Regions from separate parts of the Bradyrhizobium sp. 153 genome, predicted to be linked through region 2. Evidence: predicted binding sites of a transcription regulator. Region 2 holds the regulator's gene; each other region holds the start of a gene.
The links. Region 2 encodes PhoB, which activates phosphate uptake and scavenging genes when phosphate is short. Its sites were predicted from a motif close to TGTCATNNANCTGTCAT; they were not measured.
Positions count from the first base shown of each region.

Region 1: a site for PhoB is predicted at 2,545-2,561, ahead of ugpB (sn-glycerol-3-phosphate ABC transporter substrate-binding protein UgpB). Genes of this name have one in related genera too.
Region 3: a site for PhoB is predicted at 2,753-2,769, ahead of phnF (phosphonate metabolism transcriptional regulator PhnF). Genes of this name have one in related genera too.
Region 4: a site for PhoB is predicted at 3,124-3,140, ahead of IVA91_RS06965 (DUF47 domain-containing protein). Genes of this name have one in related genera too.

Region 1 is NZ_JADPKH010000097.1:94,076-98,907, reverse strand. It holds gene IVA91_RS25030 (MarR family transcriptional regulator) at 1-258, opposite strand, end outside; gene IVA91_RS25025 (organic hydroperoxide resistance protein) at 411-836, shown strand; gene IVA91_RS25020 (CaiB/BaiF CoA-transferase family protein) at 1,012-2,217, shown strand; gene ugpB (sn-glycerol-3-phosphate ABC transporter substrate-binding protein UgpB) at 2,616-3,932, shown strand; gene ugpA (sn-glycerol-3-phosphate ABC transporter permease UgpA) at 3,982-4,832, shown strand, end outside.
Region 2 is NZ_JADPKH010000037.1:261,977-266,808, forward strand. It holds gene pstA (phosphate ABC transporter permease PstA) at 1-739, shown strand, start outside; gene pstB (phosphate ABC transporter ATP-binding protein PstB) at 736-1,557, shown strand; gene phoU (phosphate signaling complex protein PhoU) at 1,569-2,285, shown strand; gene phoB (phosphate regulon transcriptional regulator PhoB) at 2,300-3,007, shown strand; gene IVA91_RS11005 (GcrA family cell cycle regulator) at 3,268-3,780, opposite strand; gene IVA91_RS11010 (aspartate aminotransferase family protein) at 4,249-4,832, shown strand, end outside.
Region 3 is NZ_JADPKH010000082.1:219,071-223,902, reverse strand. It holds gene phnD (phosphonate ABC transporter substrate-binding protein) at 1-3, shown strand, start outside; gene phnE (phosphonate ABC transporter, permease protein PhnE) at 80-964, shown strand; gene phnE (phosphonate ABC transporter, permease protein PhnE) at 961-1,809, shown strand; gene phnF (phosphonate metabolism transcriptional regulator PhnF) at 1,987-2,718, opposite strand; gene phnG (phosphonate C-P lyase system protein PhnG) at 2,877-3,290, shown strand; gene phnH (phosphonate C-P lyase system protein PhnH) at 3,295-3,903, shown strand; gene IVA91_RS20345 (carbon-phosphorus lyase complex subunit PhnI) at 3,908-4,832, shown strand, end outside.
Region 4 is NZ_JADPKH010000027.1:138,409-143,240, reverse strand. It holds gene IVA91_RS06980 (ABC transporter substrate-binding protein) at 1-1,118, shown strand, start outside; gene IVA91_RS06975 (branched-chain amino acid ABC transporter permease) at 1,193-2,056, shown strand; gene IVA91_RS06970 (branched-chain amino acid ABC transporter permease) at 2,058-3,026, shown strand; gene IVA91_RS06965 (DUF47 domain-containing protein) at 3,185-3,829, shown strand; gene IVA91_RS06960 (inorganic phosphate transporter) at 3,926-4,832, shown strand, end outside.

The sequences.
Region 1 (4,832 bases), on a different contig from region 2:
ATGGGCGGCCTCGAGCCGCTTGAGCAGCGGCGTCAGCGTGCCCGAATCCAGGAACAGCTTCTCGCCGATGTCCCTCACCGGTACGTCGTCGCGCTCCCATAGCACCAGCATCACCAGATATTGCGGATAGGTCAGGCCGAGCCGACCGAGCAGCGGCTTGTAGACACGATTGAAAGCATGCGCGGCCGAATAGACCGCAAAGCAGATCTGATTGTCGAGCCGCAGCGGCGCGTCCGCTGCCGATGGTTTCCGGGCCATGGGGACTCTCACGGGATTTGCCCGTATTGTGGGGTCGGGCGGCCGTAAATTCAATTGCAAACAATTAAATGTGAGGCACTGTAATTTCAGTTGTGCGCGATCTAATTGAAGCGATACAGATCGCGTCCACCCGAACCCCCAGGGAGATGAAAATGTCCGTGAACGTCCTCTACAAGACCAGTGCCAAGGCGACCGGCGGCCGCGACGGCCATGCTGCAACGCTCGACGGCGCCCTAGACGTCAAGCTGACCACGCCGAAGGAGCTCGGCGGCGGAGGCGGCGCCGGCAACAATCCCGAGCAGCTGTTTGCGGCGGGCTATGCGGCCTGCTTCATCGGCGCGATGAAGTTCGTGGCGTCGCAGGGCGGCCCCAAGGTTCCCAATGACGCGTCCGTCACTTCGACCGTCGGCATCGGCCCGCGCTCCGAGGGCGGTTTCGGTCTCGAGATCGATCTCGCCGTCTCGCTGCCGGGCCTGGCTCGCGCCGAGGCTGAGGCGTTGGTCGAGAAGGCGCACCAGGTGTGCCCGTACTCCAACGCCACGCGCGGCAATGTCGACGTTCGTCTGACGGTCGTCTGACCGCAATTGCGGATTGGCTGGCCCGAGATCCCCCTCGGGCTGGCCGCTTCCCATTGGTTTGCCATTCTGGGATTGCGCCGCGGCGGCGCATGCGGCCCTACGCGCGAAGCCATTGCTGGGATGCACGAACCTCGCTAGGCCTGTGATCAAGCATCGACACAGGGGAAGCGAAGGCATGAGTTCTGAAGCCGCCACAGGTGCCATGAGCGGATTGCGCGTCATCGATCTCACGCGCGTGCTCGGCGGTCCCTACTGCACCCAGATCCTCGCCGACCACGGCGCCGACGTGATCAAGGTCGAGCCGCCCGCGGGCGACGAGGTGCGCGAATGGGGCCCTCCCTTCCATGAGGAGGATGCGGCCTATTTCGTCGGCATCAACCGCAACAAGCGCTCGATCGGCCTCGACCTCGCCTCCGAAGGCGGCCGCGCCGTGCTGCTGAAGATGCTGGAGACGGCCGACGTCCTGATCGAGAACTTCAAGCCAGGCACGCTGGAGAAATGGGGCATCGGCAACGAGGTGCTGCGCGCAAAATTCCCGCGCCTCGTGCACTGTCGGATCTGCGGCTTCGGCGCCGACGGCCCGCGCGGCGGCAATCCCGGCTATGACGCCATCATCCAGGCCATGACCGGCATGATCGCGGCGACCGGCTCGCCGGAGAGCGGCCCGATGCGGATCGGCGTGCCGCTGGTCGACATCACCACTGGCCTGTACGCGGCGATCGGCATCCTGATGGCGCTGTCGGAGCGCCAGCGCTCCGGCAGGGGCCAGTTCCTGGAGACGACGCTGTACGAGACCGGCCTTGCCATCATGCATCCGCACACCGCCAATTATTTCATGCATGGCAAGCCACCCGCGCTCACTGGCAACGAGCATCCCAACCTCGTGCCTTACGCGATCTTCCCGACGAAAACCGACAACATCTTCATCGGCGTCGGCAACGACGGCACGTTCCGCAAGCTCGCCAAGGAGATCGGCAAGCCCGAGCTCGGCACCGATCCGCGCTTTGCCCGCAACAAGGACCGCATCGCCAATCGCGAGGCGCTGCGCGCCGAACTCGCCGCGGTGTTCAGCCAGCACGAGGCCGAGCCGCTCTGCAACCGCCTGCTCGCGGCGGGCCTGCCCGCTGGCCCGGTGCAGAAGATCGACCAGGCACTCACGAATCCGCACACGATCGCGCGCGGCGATATCATCGAGAAGGATTGGTACAAGGGCGTCGCCTCGCCGATCCGGCTCGACCGCAGCAAGCCGAGCCTGCGCCGCCTGCCGCCGAAATTCAGCCAGCACGCGGCTGAGGTGCTGGGCGAGTTCGGCTACTCCCGGGCGGACATCGACGCGATGGTCGAAAAGGGCGTGGTCTGCGGCCCCGAGCGTAAGCGCTGAGGCCTCGTGAAATAGACTTCAGCGTTGCCGCAACGGCGGTGCGCTCCCTCCCCGCTTGCGGGGGAGGGTTGGGGAGAGGGCGTCTCCAGAACGGGACAATCCCCAAGCGGAGAGAGCAGTCACCCGCGCCTTCGGCGCGACCTCTCCCGCAAGCGGGAGAGGTGTTCGAGATCGCCGCCTGATGGACAACTCACGTCATCCAATGCCGCACTGCGGCGCGAGCACGCGTGTGCAGCGCGAACGCACGGCGCGGTCTCCCGCACGCCTTCGCCTATTTTCCGGCTTCCCTTTTCCAGCGCTTGCCGCTTTCGTTTCGGCCGCTTACACAGTCATGTGAACGTCATGTGGCACTGCTAGCGCAAGCGCTTCTTTATTGACGGGCAAGGGAGGTTTTCTTGATGGCTCTTCGACATTTTGGTGCGGCTGCGGCTGTCGCAGTCACGGTCGGCATGATGGCCTCGCCGGCCCTGGCCGTGACCGACATCCAGTGGTGGCACGCGATGACCGGCGCCAACAACGACGTCATCGTCAAGCTCGCCACCGACTTCAACGCGTCGCAGAGCGACTACAAGGTAATCCCGACCTACAAGGGCAACTACCCCGACACGATGAACGCCGGCATCGCGGCCTTCCGCGCCGGCAATGCGCCGCACATCATGCAGGTGTTCGAGGTCGGCACCGCCACCATGATGGCGGCGACCGGCGCGGTGAAGCCGGTCTACAAGCTGATGGCCGAGACCGGCGAGAAGTTCGATCCGAAGGCCTACCTGCCCGCGATCACCGGCTATTACTCGACCTCGAAGGGCGAGATGCTGTCCTTCCCGTTCAACTCGTCGTCGACGGTGATGTGGGTCAACCTCGACGAGCTGAAGAAGGCGAACGTCGCAATCCCGAAGACCTGGCCTGAAGTGTTCGATGTCGCCAAGAAGCTGCACGACAACGGCCACCCCACCTGCGGCTTCTCCAATTCCTGGGTCACCTGGGTCAATCTCGAACAGCTCTCCGCCTGGCACAACGTGCCGCTGTCGACCAAGGCCAACGGCCTCGACGGCTTCGACACCGTGCTCGAATTCAACGGCCCGCTTCAGGTCAAGCACCTCGAGAAGCTGGTCGAGCTCCAGAAGGACAAGACCTACGATTATGCCGGCCGCACCAACACCGGCGAAGGCCGCTTCACGTCAGGTGAATGCCCGCTCTATCTGACCTCCTCGGCGTTCTTCGGCAACGTCAAGGCGCAAGCCAAGTTCGCCTTCACCGCCGTGCCGATGCCCTATTATCCCGACGTCAAGGGCGCACCGCAGAACTCGATCATCGGCGGCGCCTCGCTCTGGGTGATGGGCGGCAAGTCGGCCGACGAGTACAAGGGCGTCGCGAAATTCCTGGGCTTCCTGTCCGACACCGACCGCCAAGTCTACATCCACAAGGCCTCCGGCTATCTGCCGATCACCAAGGCGGCCTATGAGAAGGCCAAGGCGGAAGGCTTCTACAAGGACCAGCCCTATCTCGAGACCCCGCTGCTCGAGCTGACCAATAAGGAGCCGACCGAGAATTCCCGCGGCCTGCGCCTTGGCAACATGGTGCAGCTCCGTGACGTCTGGTCGGAAGAGATCGAGCAGGCGCTCGCCGGCAAGAAGACCGCCAAGCAGGCGCTCGATGCCGCGGTCGAACGCGGCAACACGATGCTGCGGCAGTTCGAAAAGACCGCCGTGAAGTGAGGCGATCGGCGGCAGGCCGGTAACCCGGCCTGCCGCTCCTGCGCGCATCATGCAAAAGCAAGCCATTTTCCAATCGAAGCTATTGCCCTACGCGCTGGTTGCGCCGCAGCTCGCGATCGTCCTGATTTTCTTCTACTGGCCGGCGTTGCAGGCAGTGATCCAGTCCTTCCTGCTCCAGGACGCCTTCGGTCTTTCGACGAGCTTCGTCTGGTTCGACAACTATCTCGAGCTTCTGCAGGACCGCGCCTATTTCGAAGCGATCGTGCGGACCTTCTTCTTCTCGTTCGCCATCGCGGTCTCATCGCTATCCTTTGCGCTGCTCCTCGCCGTGATGGCGGACAAGCCGCTGCGCGGCTCGATGCTCTACCGCACGCTGCTGATCTGGCCCTATGCGGTGGCGCCGCCGGTCGTCGGCGTGCTCTGGATTTTCATGCTGCATCCCTCGCTGGGCGTGCTCTCGCGTTATTTGCGCGTCCTGGGCATCGACTGGAATCCGCTGCTCGACGGCGACCAGGCCGCAACGCTGATCATCCTCGCCGCCGCCTGGAAGCAGATCTCCTATAATTTCCTGTTCTTCCTCGCGGGCCTGCAGAGCATCCCGCGAAGCGTGCTGGAGGCCGCCGCGATCGACGGCGCGCGCCCGATGCGCAGGTTCTGGACCGTGACCTTCCCGCTGCTGTCGCCGACCATCTTCTTCCTTTTGGTCGTCAACATCGTCTACGCCTTCTTCGACACGTTCGGCATCATCGACACCATGACCCGCGGCGGTCCCGGCAAGTCGACGGAGACGCTGGTCTACAAGGTCTATTCCGACGGCCTGCTCGGCGGCAATCTCGGCAGCTCCGCGGCGCAATCGGTGATCCTGATGATCATGGTGATCGTGCTGACGGGAATCCAGTT
Region 2 (4,832 bases):
GCTGCTTTACAATGGCCTGGCCGGGCTCAACTACCAGGTCTTCACCGAGAACACGCCCCCGCCCGGATCGAACGAGGGCGGCCTGCTCAACGCCATCGTCGGCTCGCTGATCATGACCGTGATCGGCGTCGGCATCGGCGCGCCGCTCGGCCTGTTCGCCGGCACCTATCTCGCCGAGTACGGCCGCAACGACAAGCTGACCTCGGTGATCCGCTTCATCAACGACATCCTGCTCTCGGCGCCTTCGATCATCATCGGCCTGTTCATCTACGGCGCGGTGGTGGTGCCGATGCGCGGCTTCTCGGCGATCGCCGGCGCGCTGGCGCTCGCCGTGATCGTGATCCCGGTCGTGGTGCGCACCACCGAAGACATGTTGCTGCTGGTGCCGAACCCGCTGCGTGAGGCTGCCAGCGCGCTCGGCCTGCCGCGCTCGCTGGTGATCAAACGGATCGCCTATCGTGCCGCGCGCTCCGGCCTGATCACCGGCGTGCTGCTGGCGACTGCGCGCGTCGCCGGCGAGACCGCGCCGCTGCTGTTCACGGCGCTGTCGAACCAGTTCTTCAGCCTCGGCCTCGACAAGACGATGGCCAACCTGCCTGTCACCATCAACAACTTCGTGCAGAGCCCCTACGCCTATTGGAAGCAGCTCGCCTGGAGTGGGGCGCTGCTCATCACCCTGACCGTGCTTGCCCTGAACATTGGCGCGCGCATCCTTGGCGCCGAGAGGACTGCAAAATGAGTGAAATGTCTGTTTCCGTAAGTGCGCCGACCGTTCATCCCGGCTCACAGCCGCTACCCGAGGCGCCTGCCAAGGTCACCGCGCGCAACCTCAATTTCTACTACGGTGAGCACCACGCGCTGAAGAACATCAATCTGGCCCTCGGCACCAACCGCGTCACGGCCTTCATCGGCCCGTCGGGCTGCGGCAAGTCGACCCTGCTGCGCATCTTCAACCGGATGTACGATCTCTATCCGGGCCAGCGCGCCACCGGCCAGCTGTTGCTCGACCAGACCAATATCCTCGATCCCAAGCTGGACCTCAACCTGCTGCGCGCCCGGGTCGGCATGGTGTTCCAGAAACCGACGCCGTTCCCGATGACGATCTACGAGAACATCGCCTTCGGCATCCGCCTCTACGAGAAGATCTCGAAGTCCGAGATGGACGACCGCGTCGAGAAGGCGCTGCGCGGCGGCGCGCTGTGGAACGAGGTCAAGGATAAGCTCAACGCGTCCGGCTTGTCGCTCTCCGGCGGCCAGCAGCAGCGCCTCTGCATCGCCCGCACGGTCGCGGTGCGGCCCGAAGTGATCTTGTTCGATGAGCCCTGCTCGGCGCTCGACCCGATCTCGACCGCCAAGGTCGAGGAGCTGATCCAGGAATTGTCCGAGAACTACACGATCGCGATCGTCACCCACAACATGCAGCAGGCGGCGCGCGTCTCTGATAAAACCGCCTTCATGTATCTCGGCGAGCTGATCGAGTTCGACGACACCAGCAAGATCTTCACGTCGCCGAGCGACCGGCGTACGCAGGATTACATCACCGGCCGGTTCGGCTGAGGAGACGGGACATGGGTACTGAACATACCGCAAAGGCCTTCGATACCGACCTCCAGGAGCTCACTCGCCTCGTCGCCGAGATGGGCGGCATCGCCGAGCGCATGATCGTCGATTCCGTCGACGCGCTGATCCGCCGCGACGTCGCGCTCGGCCAGCGCGTCGTCACCACCGATGCCGAGCTCGACGCGCTTCAGAAGCGCATCGAGGAGCGCGCCGTGCTCACCATCGCCCGCCGCCAGCCGATGGCGGTGGATTTACGCGAGATCGTCGGCGCCATGCGCGTTGCCACCGATCTCGAGCGCATCGGCGACCTCGCCAAGAACATGGGCAAGCGCGTTGCGGCGCTGGAGACGGACTTCCATCCGCTGAAACTGTTCCGCGGCCTGGAGCACATGACCGACCTCGTGCAGCAGCAGGTCAAGTCGGTGCTGGATGCCTATGCCGCGCACGATTTGCCGGCGGCGATGGCGGTGTGGAAGGGCGACGAGGAAGTGGACGCCATCTGCACCTCTCTGTTCCGCGAGCTCCTCACCTATATGATGGAGGATCCGCGCAACATCTCGTTCTGCATCCATCTGATGTTTTGCGCCAAGAACATCGAGCGCATCGGTGATCACGCCACCAACATCGCCGAGACCGTGTTCTACATGATCGAGGGGCAGGCGATCACCGACAAGCGGCCGAAGGGCGACATGACGACCTTCGCCACGACGGTACCGAATACCTAGGGAGCGACGACAACATGGGCGCACGCATTATGGTGGTTGAGGACGAGGAAGCTCTCACCGAGCTTCTCCGTTACAACCTCGAAGGCGACGGCTATGACGTGGAGACGGTAATGCGCGGCGACGACGCCGACACCCGCCTCAAGGAACACATCCCCGATCTGATCGTGCTCGACTGGATGCTGCCGGGACTGTCCGGCATCGAGTTGTGTCGGCGGCTGCGCACCCGTCCCGAGACCAAGCAGCTCCCGATCATCATGCTGACCGCGCGCGGCGAGGAAAGCGAGCGGGTGCGGGGTCTTGCGACCGGCGCCGATGACTACATCGTCAAGCCGTTCTCGGTGCCGGAGCTGCTCGCGCGCGTGAAGGGCCTTCTGCGGCGCGCAAGCCCCGAGCGGCTCGCCACCGTGCTCGCCTATGGCGACATCGAGCTCGATCGCGACAAGCGCCGCGTCGCGCGCTCGGGCCGGCCGATCGATCTCGGCCCGACCGAATATCGCCTGCTGGAGTTCTTCCTGGAGCATCCCGGCCGCGTGTTCTCGCGCGAGCAGCTGCTCGACAGCGTCTGGGGCCGCGACATCTACATCGACGAGCGCACCGTCGACGTCCATATCGGCCGCCTGCGCAAGCTGCTCAATCTCGGCCGCGAGCAGGACCCGATCCGCACCGTCCGCGGCGCGGGTTATGCGCTGGATGATCGGTTTGCAAAGGCGGAGCAGACGTAGGCCCAACTGCGTCACCAAGCTCGGTCGTCGTCCCGGACAAGCGTAGCTCCCGGCAACGCGCAGCGTTGTCCGGAGCGAAGCGCCGATCCGGACGCATAGCCACAGGACGTGGTTGTTGCGCGAAAAGGTAACTCCGAGTCCCCGTAACCACGGCTTGCGGTGGCTATCGGTCCCGGTCCGGCGCTTCGCTTGTCCGGGACGACGTCGGGTTTGTTGCGCCGTCACCGCGTGACGGCTGCCGGTTCGATCTCAGGAAATAATCACCGCGTGCTCGGCTTCGGTGCCGCCCGCCGGCGATCCGCTGCCGGCTGATAGGCGACGCGCGAGTGCTGGGCGCAGTAGGGCAGGCCTGACAGCGCCTTGCCGCCACAGAAGAAGAAGTCCGGGCTGGAGGGATCGCCGACCGGCCAGTGGCACGTCGCCTCGTTCAATTCCAGCAGCGACAGCCGCTGACTCATCGGCACCACGTTGTCGTAGGTGACCGGTTCGGCCTCCACCTCGACCTCGAAGGCCTGCGCCAGCGCGGTGTTGCCGCGCGAGATCGGCCGGGTCACCCGCATCATATGCTGCGCGGGCCGCGCCTTGCGCGGCCGCGGCGCTGCCGATGAAGGGCTCTTGGCGCGGCCCGACAGGCCGAGCCTGTGCACTTTGCCGATCACGGCATTGCGGGTCACATTGCCGAGCTCGGCCGCGATCTGGCTGGCCGAAAGTCCGGCCTCCCAGAGCTTTTTCAGCTGCTCGACGCGATCGTCGGACCAGGTCAAAACCGTCATTGCACCCTTTCCCTCGTTGCGCGCCGCCATCCTGGGGCCTCACAGCGAATGCTTAAGCCTTGAAAAACCCGTGCCGTCAGAATCCCTTAAGGCTCGCCGGGCGCGTGACTGACGCCCGAACGTTTACGCCGGTACATGAGGACTCTTGGGATCAGAACCGCTGCACGAGATGTCGTATCTGACAGTCCAAACGCTACAATATGGCGTGACTCCCGCGCAAGAGTCCGCCGACTCGCTTCCACATGTTCCGTGGTGAAAACCCCGCAAGATCGGCACCGCAAGACTACGGATTTCGCGTTTCGCGAGGCTTTCCGGGCGGCATTGACACCCGTCTTGCCAGGCATAAGATGGTGACGCGTGCCGCCCTTAAAAGGCGGCACGTTTCGTTTTCCGGACCGGTCAATGGTGCGCTGCGCAAGGCATGCCAGGCAGGTCTCAACGTCCAAATGCAACATCCAAGTGATGGTCATGACCAACAGCGCCGCGCCGCATCTGCTTCCCGTTTTCGCCAGGGCGGACCTTGGCTTCGAGCGCGGCGAAGGCTGCTGGCTGATCGCGACCAATGGCGATCGCTATCTCGATTTCACCTCGGGCGTCGCCGTGAACGCGCTCGGCCACGCCCATCCTGCGTTGGTCAAGGCATTGCAGGAGCAGGCGACCAAGCTCTGGCACATGTCGAACCTGTTCCAGAGTCCCGATGGCGAACGGCTTGCAACGCGTTTGTGCAACGAAAGTTTCGCGGACTTCGTGTTCTTCTGCAATTCCGGCGCCGAAGCGTTGGAATGCGTGATCAAGGTCGTGCGGCGCTATCATGCGGCCAAAGGCCATCCCGATCGCTATCGCATGATCACCTTCGAAGGCGCCTTCCACGGCCGCACGCTGGCGACGTTGGCGGCGACGGGCTCGGCAAAATATCTTGAAGGTTTCGGCCCGCCCATGGATGGCTTCGACCAGGTCCCGCATGGCGATATCGAGGCCGTGAAGAAGGCGATCGGTCCGCAGACCGCCGGCATCCTGATCGAGCCGATCCAGGGCGAGGGCGGTGTGCGTTC
Region 3 (4,832 bases), on a different contig from region 2:
TGAGTTTTTGGGACTATGCACTGGAGCCGGGTCGATGGACCCGGCTCTTTCTCTTTGATCGACCACTTGTTCTGACCAGATGACCGTCGCGGTTTCGATCCTCCCCGAGCAGCAGCTTGCCGTGCTCAACGCCGCCTATCGCCAGGCGGTCGCGCGCAGGCGATGGCGCCTCCTGTTGGGAGCCGGTATCTTTGCCGCTGCGCTTATTCTCGCAGCGATCGGCGCCGAAGTGAATCTGCGCACGCTGTTCACCTATTTCGGCAACTTCATCAGCTATTTCGATCGCATCTTCACGCTCGACAGCGGCCAGCGGGTCTGGACTGATCTCGGCGAGTGGCTCTGGGGCTGGCGCAAATGGTTGAAGATGCTGGGCGAGACGCTGCTGATCTCCTATGTCGGCACGCTGATCGGCGCCACCTTCGCCTTTGCCCTGAACTTCTTCGCGGCGGAGAACACTTCGCCTGCGCCCTGGCTGCGCTTTGCGGTGCGGCGCCTGCTCGAATTCGCCCGCACCGTTCCCGGCATCGTGTTCGCGCTGATCTTCGTGATCGCCTTTGGGTTAGGTCCGATGGCGGGCGTGCTCGCGATCGCGATCCACTCCACCGGCGCGCTCGACAAGCTGTTCTCGGAGATCGTCGAGAACGCCGACATGAAGCCGGTCGAAGGCATCCGCTCGACCGGGGCGAGCTGGCTGTCTTGCATGCGCTTTGCAATCGTGCCGCAGGTCACCGCGAGTTATGCCAGCTACGCGCTGCTGCGCTTCGAGATCAACGTGCGCGAAGCCTCGGTGATGGGCTTCGTCGGCGCCGGCGGCATCGGCCAGGAGCTCGTCGTTGCCATCCGCAAGTTCTATTACTCCGACGTCAGCGCGATCCTGGTCACCATCATCGTGACCGTCTTCATCATCGACATCACCACCGGATGGCTGCGCGGCCGGCTGTTCGGCAAGGAGGCGCGGACGTGACCGGGCCGCAGCAAGTCGAGACGCGAGAGATCCGCGCCCGCTACCCCGATGTGTTCAACCGGCCGGCCTCGGCGCGGCTTGCAACGCCGGCGATGATCGTCGCGGCGTTCGCGATCCTGATCTATGGTCTGGTCGATCTCGATTTCTCGCCGTCACGGTTCCTCGCAGGCCTCAGCCAGCTCGGCTGGATCAGCCTGATGATGATCCCGCCCGATCCCGGCTCCTCGTTGCCGGTCTATCTGAAGGCGCTGGGCGAGACGCTGTCGATCGCGCTACTCGGCACGACGCTGGCGGCGCTGTTCGCGCTGCCGGTGAGCCTGCTGGCCGCGCGCAACGTGGTGCCGTCGAAGATCCTGCGCTTTCCCGTTCGTCGCTTGCTGGATTCGATCCGCGGCGTCGACACGCTGATCTGGGCGCTGGTGTGGATCAATGTGGTCGGGCTCGGCCCGTTCGCCGGCGTGCTCGCCATCGCCGTGTCGGATTTCGGCGCCTTCGGAAAGCTGTTCTCGGAGGCGATCGAGGGCGCCGACCAGAAGCAGGTCGAGGGCATCCGCGCCTCCGGCGGCAGCGCGCTGCACGAGATCCGCTTCGGGCTGCTGCCGCAGGTCCTGCCTGTCATCGCCGGCCAGGTGCTCTATTTCGTCGAATCCAACACCCGCTCGGCCACCATCATCGGCATCGTCGGCGCCGGCGGCATTGGCCTCCAGCTCGCCGAGCAGATCCGCGTCTTGGAATGGCAGAAGGTGTCGTTCCTGATCCTGATGATCTTGGTCGCGGTTGCCGCGATCGATTTCATTTCCGGCAAGCTGCGCTTTGCGATTATCGGACGAAGGGCTATCGCTTAACGGCCGCAGTCTTCTTCCCTTCTCCCCTTGTGGGAGAAGGGGGCGCGAAGCGCCGGATAATGGCCGTCTCCGCGCATTCAAATGAGAGCCGCACTCGCGGAGAGAACCCGCACCCGTCTCGCCGCTGCGCGGCAAGCCACCCTCTCCCACAAGGGGAGAGGGGAAGAGGGCGGCAGCTCACCCGTTGTCCACCAAAAACTCCACCCGCTCTGCTGCAAACCGCGAGTGCTTGGTCACCAGCGGCTTGCCGTCGAGAGCGTGGTCGGTGGCATCGACCACCAGGATCGGTCGTCCCAGTGCAAGATCGAGCCGGGCGGCGTCAGTCGCGTCGATGATGCCGGCCGTTATCCGGGTCGCGCCGCGGCGGTAGTCGCGAATGCCGTAGTGCTCCAGCAACTTCGTCATCGAGCGCGTCGCGGCGAACACGGCGCCTGCGCCCGGAAACAACTCAGCCGACAGCCAGGTGGTGGAGACGCAGATCGGCGTGCGATCGGCGAGGCGGATCGCCTCGATCCGCAGCAGCGCCGCGCCGGCCTTCAAGCCGAGCTCGCGCGCCAGCTCCCGGGTCGCGACGTCATTGGAGGTCTCGATCAACTGGCCGCGCGGCTCGCGGCCGCCGGCGCCGACGATCTCGGAGAACCGGGTGCGCGAGCGCAGCGGATAGGCCAGCCTCTGCGCCTCGACATAGGTTCCGCTGCCGCGCTCGGCCCGGACCAGGCCGCGCTCGGCCAGCGCGGCCAGCGCGCGCCGCACGGTGTGGCGGTTCACGCGGTAGGTTTCCGCGATCTCCATCTCGCCCGGTAATTTGTCGCCGGCGGCAAAGCGGCCGTCGGCGATACCGCGCTCGATGCCGTCGGCGACGAGGCGCCACAGCGCGACGCCCGACGATGCAGTGTCTTGCATGCTCATATCGCTGGTCAGCCTAGCTCAGAAATCACGCCTTTGTCACGAAACAGTCATGGCGCTCCTTTATGAAGTTGTCTATTATCATAGACAACTTAGAATCGGCAAGTTCGGTGGATTTGGTGACCCAGCAGAATAACCAGCAAGCCCAGCGCAAGGCCGCGATGGCCGTGCTGGCGCACGCGGAGGCGGGCGAGATCGCCGCCCGCCTCCGCGCACTCGCCCTGCCGGCCCATCAAAATCTGCGCGAAGGCGAAAACGGTCTCGTCATGCTGCGCGGCCGGGTCGGCGGCGACGGCGCACCGTTCAACCTCGGCGAAGCCACGGTGTCGCGTGCGGCGGTCCGGCTTGCCAGTGGCGAGGTCGGCTTCGGCTACACGCTCGGTCGCGATAGCGAGAAGGCGCGGCTGATCGCGCTGTGCGACGCGCTGGTGCAGTCCAGCGATTTTGGCGCAGCCGTCGAGCGCGAAATTATCGCGCCGTTGCGCGAGCAGCTTATGACGAGGCGCCAGCAGGCAGCGGCGAAGACTGCCGCGACGAAGGTTGATTTCTACACCATGGTGCGCGGTGAGGGGTGAGATCATGACCACGATTGCAGAACTGCCGCCGGGTTTCGCCGACAGGGTTCTGTCGGCGCAATCGACCTTTCGTTCGGTCATGGATGCGATGGCGCGGCCGGGTTCGGTCCAGCGCATCGTCCCGACAGCCGGAGCGCTTCATACGATGATGCGCGGCACCGCCGCGATCGCGCTGACGCTGTTCGATCACGACACGCCACTCTGGCTCGATGCGCGCATGGCAGAAAATTCCGACGTGATGAAATGGCTCAAGTTCCACACTGGCGCGCCGGTGGTGCAGGACACTTCGATCGCCAGCTTTGCGCTGATCAGCGACGGTGCGGCGCTGCCGCCGCTCGAATGCTTCGCGCTCGGCACCAACGAATATCCGGATCGCTCGACCACATTGATCCTTCAGGTCGATAGTCTGGGCTCGGGACGCAGCGTCGAGCTGCGCGGCCCCGGCATCGATGGCTCCACGACGCTCCAGGCGTCGATCAAGCCGTTCGATCTGTTCGAGCGCCTGCGGTTCAACGAGGCGCTGTTTCCGCGCGGCCTCGATGTGGTGCTGGTTGCCGATGATGCGGTGGTTGCGATCCCGCGCACCACCCGCGTCGCGAACAAGGAAAGCTGACCGCATGTATGTCGCAGTCAAAGGCGGCGAACGCGCCATCGAGAACGCCCATCTCCTGCTTGCAAACGCGCGGCGCGGTGACCCAAGCGTTCCGGAAGTCACGCTCGATCAGATCTCGGAGCAGCTCGGCCTCGCCGTGGACCGCGTCATGAGCGAGGGCTCGCTCTATGACCGCGAGCTCGCCGCGCTCGCGATCAAGCAGGCGCGGGGCGATCTGATCGAGGCGATCTTCCTGGTCCGTGCCTTCCGCGCCACGCTGCCGCGCTTTGGCGCGAGCGAGCCGGTCGACACCGGCGCGATGCGCGTGCAGCGGCGAGTGTCGTCGACCTTCAAGGATATTCCAGGTGGCCAGATCCTCGGGCCGACCTTCGACTATACCCACCGCCTGCTCGATCCTTCGCTCGCAAAAGGCGTTGTGCCGGAAGCGCCAGTGACGGCGGAAGCATCAACGGCACCCACGCCGCGCGTGACGGATATTCTTGGCCGCGACGGACTGATCGAGTCCTCGCCGCAGGCCGAGGACGGCGCCAGCGTCGGCGATCTCACCCGCGAGCCGCTGAATTTTCCGGCGGACCGCGACCTGCGCCTGCAAAATCTGGCGCGTGGTGACGAAGGCTTTCTGCTGGCGATGGGCTATTCCACCCAGCGCGGTTACGGCCGGAACCATCCCTTTGCCGGCGAGATCCGCTTTGGCGAGGTCGATGTCGAATTTTTCGCCGAGGACGTCGGCTTCGCCGTGCCGCTCGGCTCGATCGAGCTCACCGAGTGCCAGATGGTCAACCAGTTCAAGGGCTCGGCGACGGAAGCGCCGTGCTTCACCCGCGGCTATGGCCTCGCCTTCGGCCAGAGTGAGCGCAAGACCATGTCGATGGCGCTGGTGGATCGGGCGCTGCGCGCTCGCGAGCTCGGCGAGGAGGTGCGTGCCCCCG
Region 4 (4,832 bases), on a different contig from region 2:
CCGATCAGTCCGGCCTCTACGCCGATCTCGGCGGGCCGGGCTCGACGCTTGCCGCGCAGATGGCCGTTGAGGATTCTGGCCTCGCGGCGAAGGGCTGGAAGATCGACATCATCTCGGGCGATCACCAGAACAAGCCCGACATCGGCACTGCGATCGCGCGGCAATGGTTCGACGTGGACAAGGTCGACGTCATCGTCGACGTGCCGAACTCGGGCGTCGCGCTCGCCGTCAACAACGTCATCAAGGAAAAGAACGGCGTCTATATCAATTCCGGTGCGGCGACCTCGGACCTCTCCAACGCGCAGTGCTCGCCCAATACCGTGCACTGGACCTACGACACTTACATGCTGGCCCACACCACCGGCCAGGCGCTGGTCAAGGCCGGTGGCGACACCTGGTTCTTCCTGACCGCGGATTACGCCTTCGGCGCGGCGCTCGAGCGCGACACCACGGCGGTCATCACCGCCAACGGCGGCAAGGTGGTCGGCGGCGTCAAGCATCCGCTGAACACGCCGGACTTCTCCTCGTTCCTGCTTCAGGCGCAGGCCTCCAAGGCCAAGATCATCGGCCTGGCCAATGCCGGCGGCGACACCACCAACACCATCAAGCAGGCGGCCGAGTTCGGCATCGTCAAGGGCGGTCAGAAGCTGGCGGCGCTGCTGCTCTTCCTCACCGACGTCAAGGCGATCGGCCTCGAGACGGCGCAGGGCCTCAACTTCACCGAGACGTTCTATTGGGACATGAACGACCAGACCCGGGCGTTCTCCAAGCGCTTCGCCGAGAAGATGAAGAACAATGCGCCGCCGACCATGGTGCAGGCCGGCGTCTATGCGGGCGTGCGGCACTATCTCAAGGCCCTCGAAGCGCTCGGCGGCAATCCGCATGACGGCGTCAAGGTGGTCGAGAAGATGAAGTCGATGCCGACCGAGGACGATCTGTTCGGCAAGGGCGAGATCCAGCCCAACGGCCGCACCATTCACAACGCCTATCTATTCGAGGTGAAGAAGCCCTCGGAGTCCAAGGGACCGTGGGACTTCTACAAGCTGGTCGGCACGGTGCCGGGCGATCAGGCCTTTACGCCGCTGTCCGAGAGCAAGTGCGCGCTCTTGAAGAAGTAAGATGACGGCCCGCAGGCCATCAGGCTTGCGGGCGACTTTTTAAGGGAACGCCGAAGGGACCGGGTGCGGGATCGATGCAGGCTCTTTACGCTCAGCTACTGGTGGGACTGATCAACGGCTCGTTCTACGCGCTGCTCAGTCTCGGGCTTGCCGTGATCTTCGGCATGCTCAACATCATCAATTTCGCCCACGGCGCGCTCTACATGATGGGCGCCTTCGTCGCCTATTTCCTGCTGAACCTCGGCGGCATCAATTATTGGTGGGCGTTGCTGCTGGCGCCCATCATCGTCGGCATTTTCGGCATGATCCTGGAGCGGACCATGCTGCAATGGCTGACCGGGCTCGACCACCTCTACGGCCTGCTCCTGACCTTCGGCATCGCGCTGATCGTGCAGGGCGTGTTCCAGAACTATTTCGGCTCCTCCGGCCTGCCTTACGCCATTCCGGACCAGCTCAAGGGCGGCATGAACCTCGGCTTCATGTTCCTGCCCGTCTATCGCGGCTGGGTGGTCGTGTTCTCCCTGGTGGTGTGCCTTGCGACCTGGTTCCTAATCGAGAAGACGCGGCTCGGCGCTTACCTGCGTGCCGCCACCGAGAACCCGACGCTGGTGCGCGCCTTCGGCGTCAACGTGCCGCGCATGATCACGCTGACCTATGGTCTCGGCGTCGGCCTTGCCGCGCTCGCCGGCGTGCTCTCGGCGCCGATCAACCAGGTGCGGCCGCTGATGGGCGCCGACCTCATCATCGTCGTGTTCGCGGTAGTCGTGATCGGCGGCATGGGATCGATCATGGGCTCGATCATCACCGGCTTTGCGCTCGGTGTGATCGAGGGCCTGACCAAATATTTCTACCCCGAGGCCTCCAACACCGTCGTGTTCGTGCTGATGGTGCTGGTGCTCTTGGTGAAGCCAACGGGATTGACGGGAAGGGCGGCCTGATATGACAGCCTTGACGGACGACACGCTGCCGGTAACCCCGCGCACGGTGCGCGACGAGATGATCGTGTTCGTAGTGATGGCGCTGCTCTTGGCGTCGGTGCCGTTCACAGGAGTCTATCCGTTCTTCGTGATGCAGGCGCTGTGCTTTGCGCTGCTCGCCTGCGCCTTCAATCTGCTGGTCGGCTATGGCGGCCTGCTGTCGTTCGGGCACGCGATGTTCCTGGGGACTGCCGGCTACTGCAGCGCACATGCGCTGAAGGTGTGGGCGCTTCCGCCCGAGCTCGGCATCCTCGTCGGCGTCGCCGCCGCGTTCGTCCTGTCGATCGTGACCGGCTACATCTCGATCCGTCGCCAGGGCATCTATTTCTCGATGATCACGCTGGCGCTGTCGCAGCTTCTTTATTTCATCTACCTGCAGGCGCCGTTCACCCATGGCGAGGATGGCATCCAGGGCATTCCACAAGGGTACATGTTCGGTGTGCTCGATCTGTCCAAGCCGACCGTGCTCTACTATGTCGTGCTGGTCGGCTTCCTCGCCGGCTTCCTCTTGATCTTCCGCATCATCAACTCGCCGTTCGGCGAGGTCCTGAAGGCGATCCGCGAGAATGAGCCGCGGGCGATCTCGCTCGGCTACCGTACCGACCAGTACAAGTTCCTGGCCTTCATCCTGTCGGGCACGCTGGCCGGCTTTGCCGGTGCGCTGAAAGTGTTCGTGGCGCAGAACGCCTCGCTCACCGACGTGCACTGGTCGATGTCGGGCGAGGTCGTCCTGATGACGCTGGTCGGCGGTCTCGGAACCATCTTCGGTCCCGTGATCGGCGCCTTCGTGATCATCGCCATGCAGCAATATCTGGCGGGCTTCGGCCAATGGGTGACGGTGATCCAAGGCGCGATCTTCGTGATCTGCGTGCTTACCTTCCGCCGCGGGGTCATCGGCGAAATCGCGCATTACTTCCGGCGATCGCTCTAAGTAGCTGATTTAAAATCGGTTTACCGGTCGCTCGAAAGCGGTGGATGATCCGGCGCCGCGGGCGTGAGATGACACGCGCGTGGATCGAAAATGGTCTATGACAGTTTCATGACGGCCCATTCGGGCCAGGCCATTTTTCCAACCGGTAGCCTATCCCCATGATGCGATGGTTTCGTGCTTTCCTGCCCAAGGAGGAACGGTTCTTCGACCTGTTCGACCGTCATGCCCAGACCGTGATCCAGGGCTCGATCGCGCTCCAGAGCATGCTCAACGGGGGCGAGGAAACGCCGGTCTATTGCCAGCGCGTCAACCAGTTCGAGAACGACGCCGACAACATCACCCGCGAAGTGCTGACGGCGGTGCGCCGCACCTTCATCACTCCGTTCGACCGCGGCGACATCAAGAACCTGATCACCTCGATGGACGACGCCATCGACCAGATGCAGCAGACGGCGAAAGCCGTGATGCTGTTCGAGGTCCGCGCCTTCGAGCCGCCGATGCGCGAGATCGGCGGGCTTCTGATCGAATGCGCCAATCTGGTCGGGCGCGCGCTGCCGCTGATGCAGTCGATCGGCCCGAACGTCGCCATGCTGACGGCGATCACCGAAGAGCTGGGCAAGCTGGAGGGCCGCGTCGACGACCTCCATGACATCGGGCTGAAGGAGCTGTTCCTCAAGCATCGCGCGGGCAACGCGATGGATTTCATCGTCGGCGCAGAGATCTACGACCATCTCGAGAAGGTGGCCGACCGTTTCGACGACGTCGCCAACGAGATCAACAGCATCGTGATCGAGCAAGTGTAACGCATGATCCGGAAAAATGTGCCGCGGTTTTCCTTCGCGACAAGCGCTGAACGCGTTTGCGCGGAGATCATGCGAAAAAATTGAGGCAGGGCCGCTGTGGATGCTGCGTTGGCTCTTCCCGTCCTGGTCGGCTTGATCGCCGTCGCGCTGCTGTTCGATTTCTTGAACGGGCTCCATGACGCCGCCAATTCGATCGCGACCATCGTCTCGACCCGCGTGCTGCGGCCACAATTTGCGGTATTCTGGGCCGCGTTCTTCAATTTCGTCGCCTTCATGGTGTTCGGGTTGCACGTCGCCCAGACCATCGGTACCGGCATCATCGATCCCTCCATCGTCGACGCCCAAGTGATCTTTGCGGCCTTGGTCGGGGCCATCGTCTGGAACCTCGTGACCTGGGCGCTCGGCATCCCGTCATCGTCCTCGCATGCGCTGATCGGCGGGCTCGTCGGCGGCGGCATGGCCAAGGCGGGCATTTCGGCGGCAGTGTGGAGCGGATTGTCGAAGACGGTGCTGGCAATCGTGCTGTCGCCCCTGGTCGGCTTCCTGCTCGCAATGATGCTGGTGGCGATCGTGTCCTGGGCCTCGGTGCGCTCGACGCCCTTCGCCGTCGATCGCGCCTTCCGCATCCTGCAATTCGCCTCCGCCTCGCTCTATTCGCTCGGCCATGGCGGCAACGACGCCCAGAAGACGATGGGCATCATCGCGGTGCTGCTCTATTCGCAGGGTCATCTCGGCAGCGAATTCTCGGTGCCGTTCTGGGTCGTGCTGTCCTGCCAGGCCGCGATGGCGCTGGGCACGCTGATGGGCGGCTGGCGCATCGTCCGCACAATGGGCCTGCGCATCACCAAATTGACGCCCATGCAGGGCTTTTGCGCCGAGACCGGGGGCGCTGCGACCCTGTTCATGGCGACCTTCCTCGGCGTTCCCGTCTCGACCACCCACACCATCACCGGCGCCATCGTCGGCGTCGGCGCCGCCCGCCGCGTCTCGGCGGTGCGCTGGA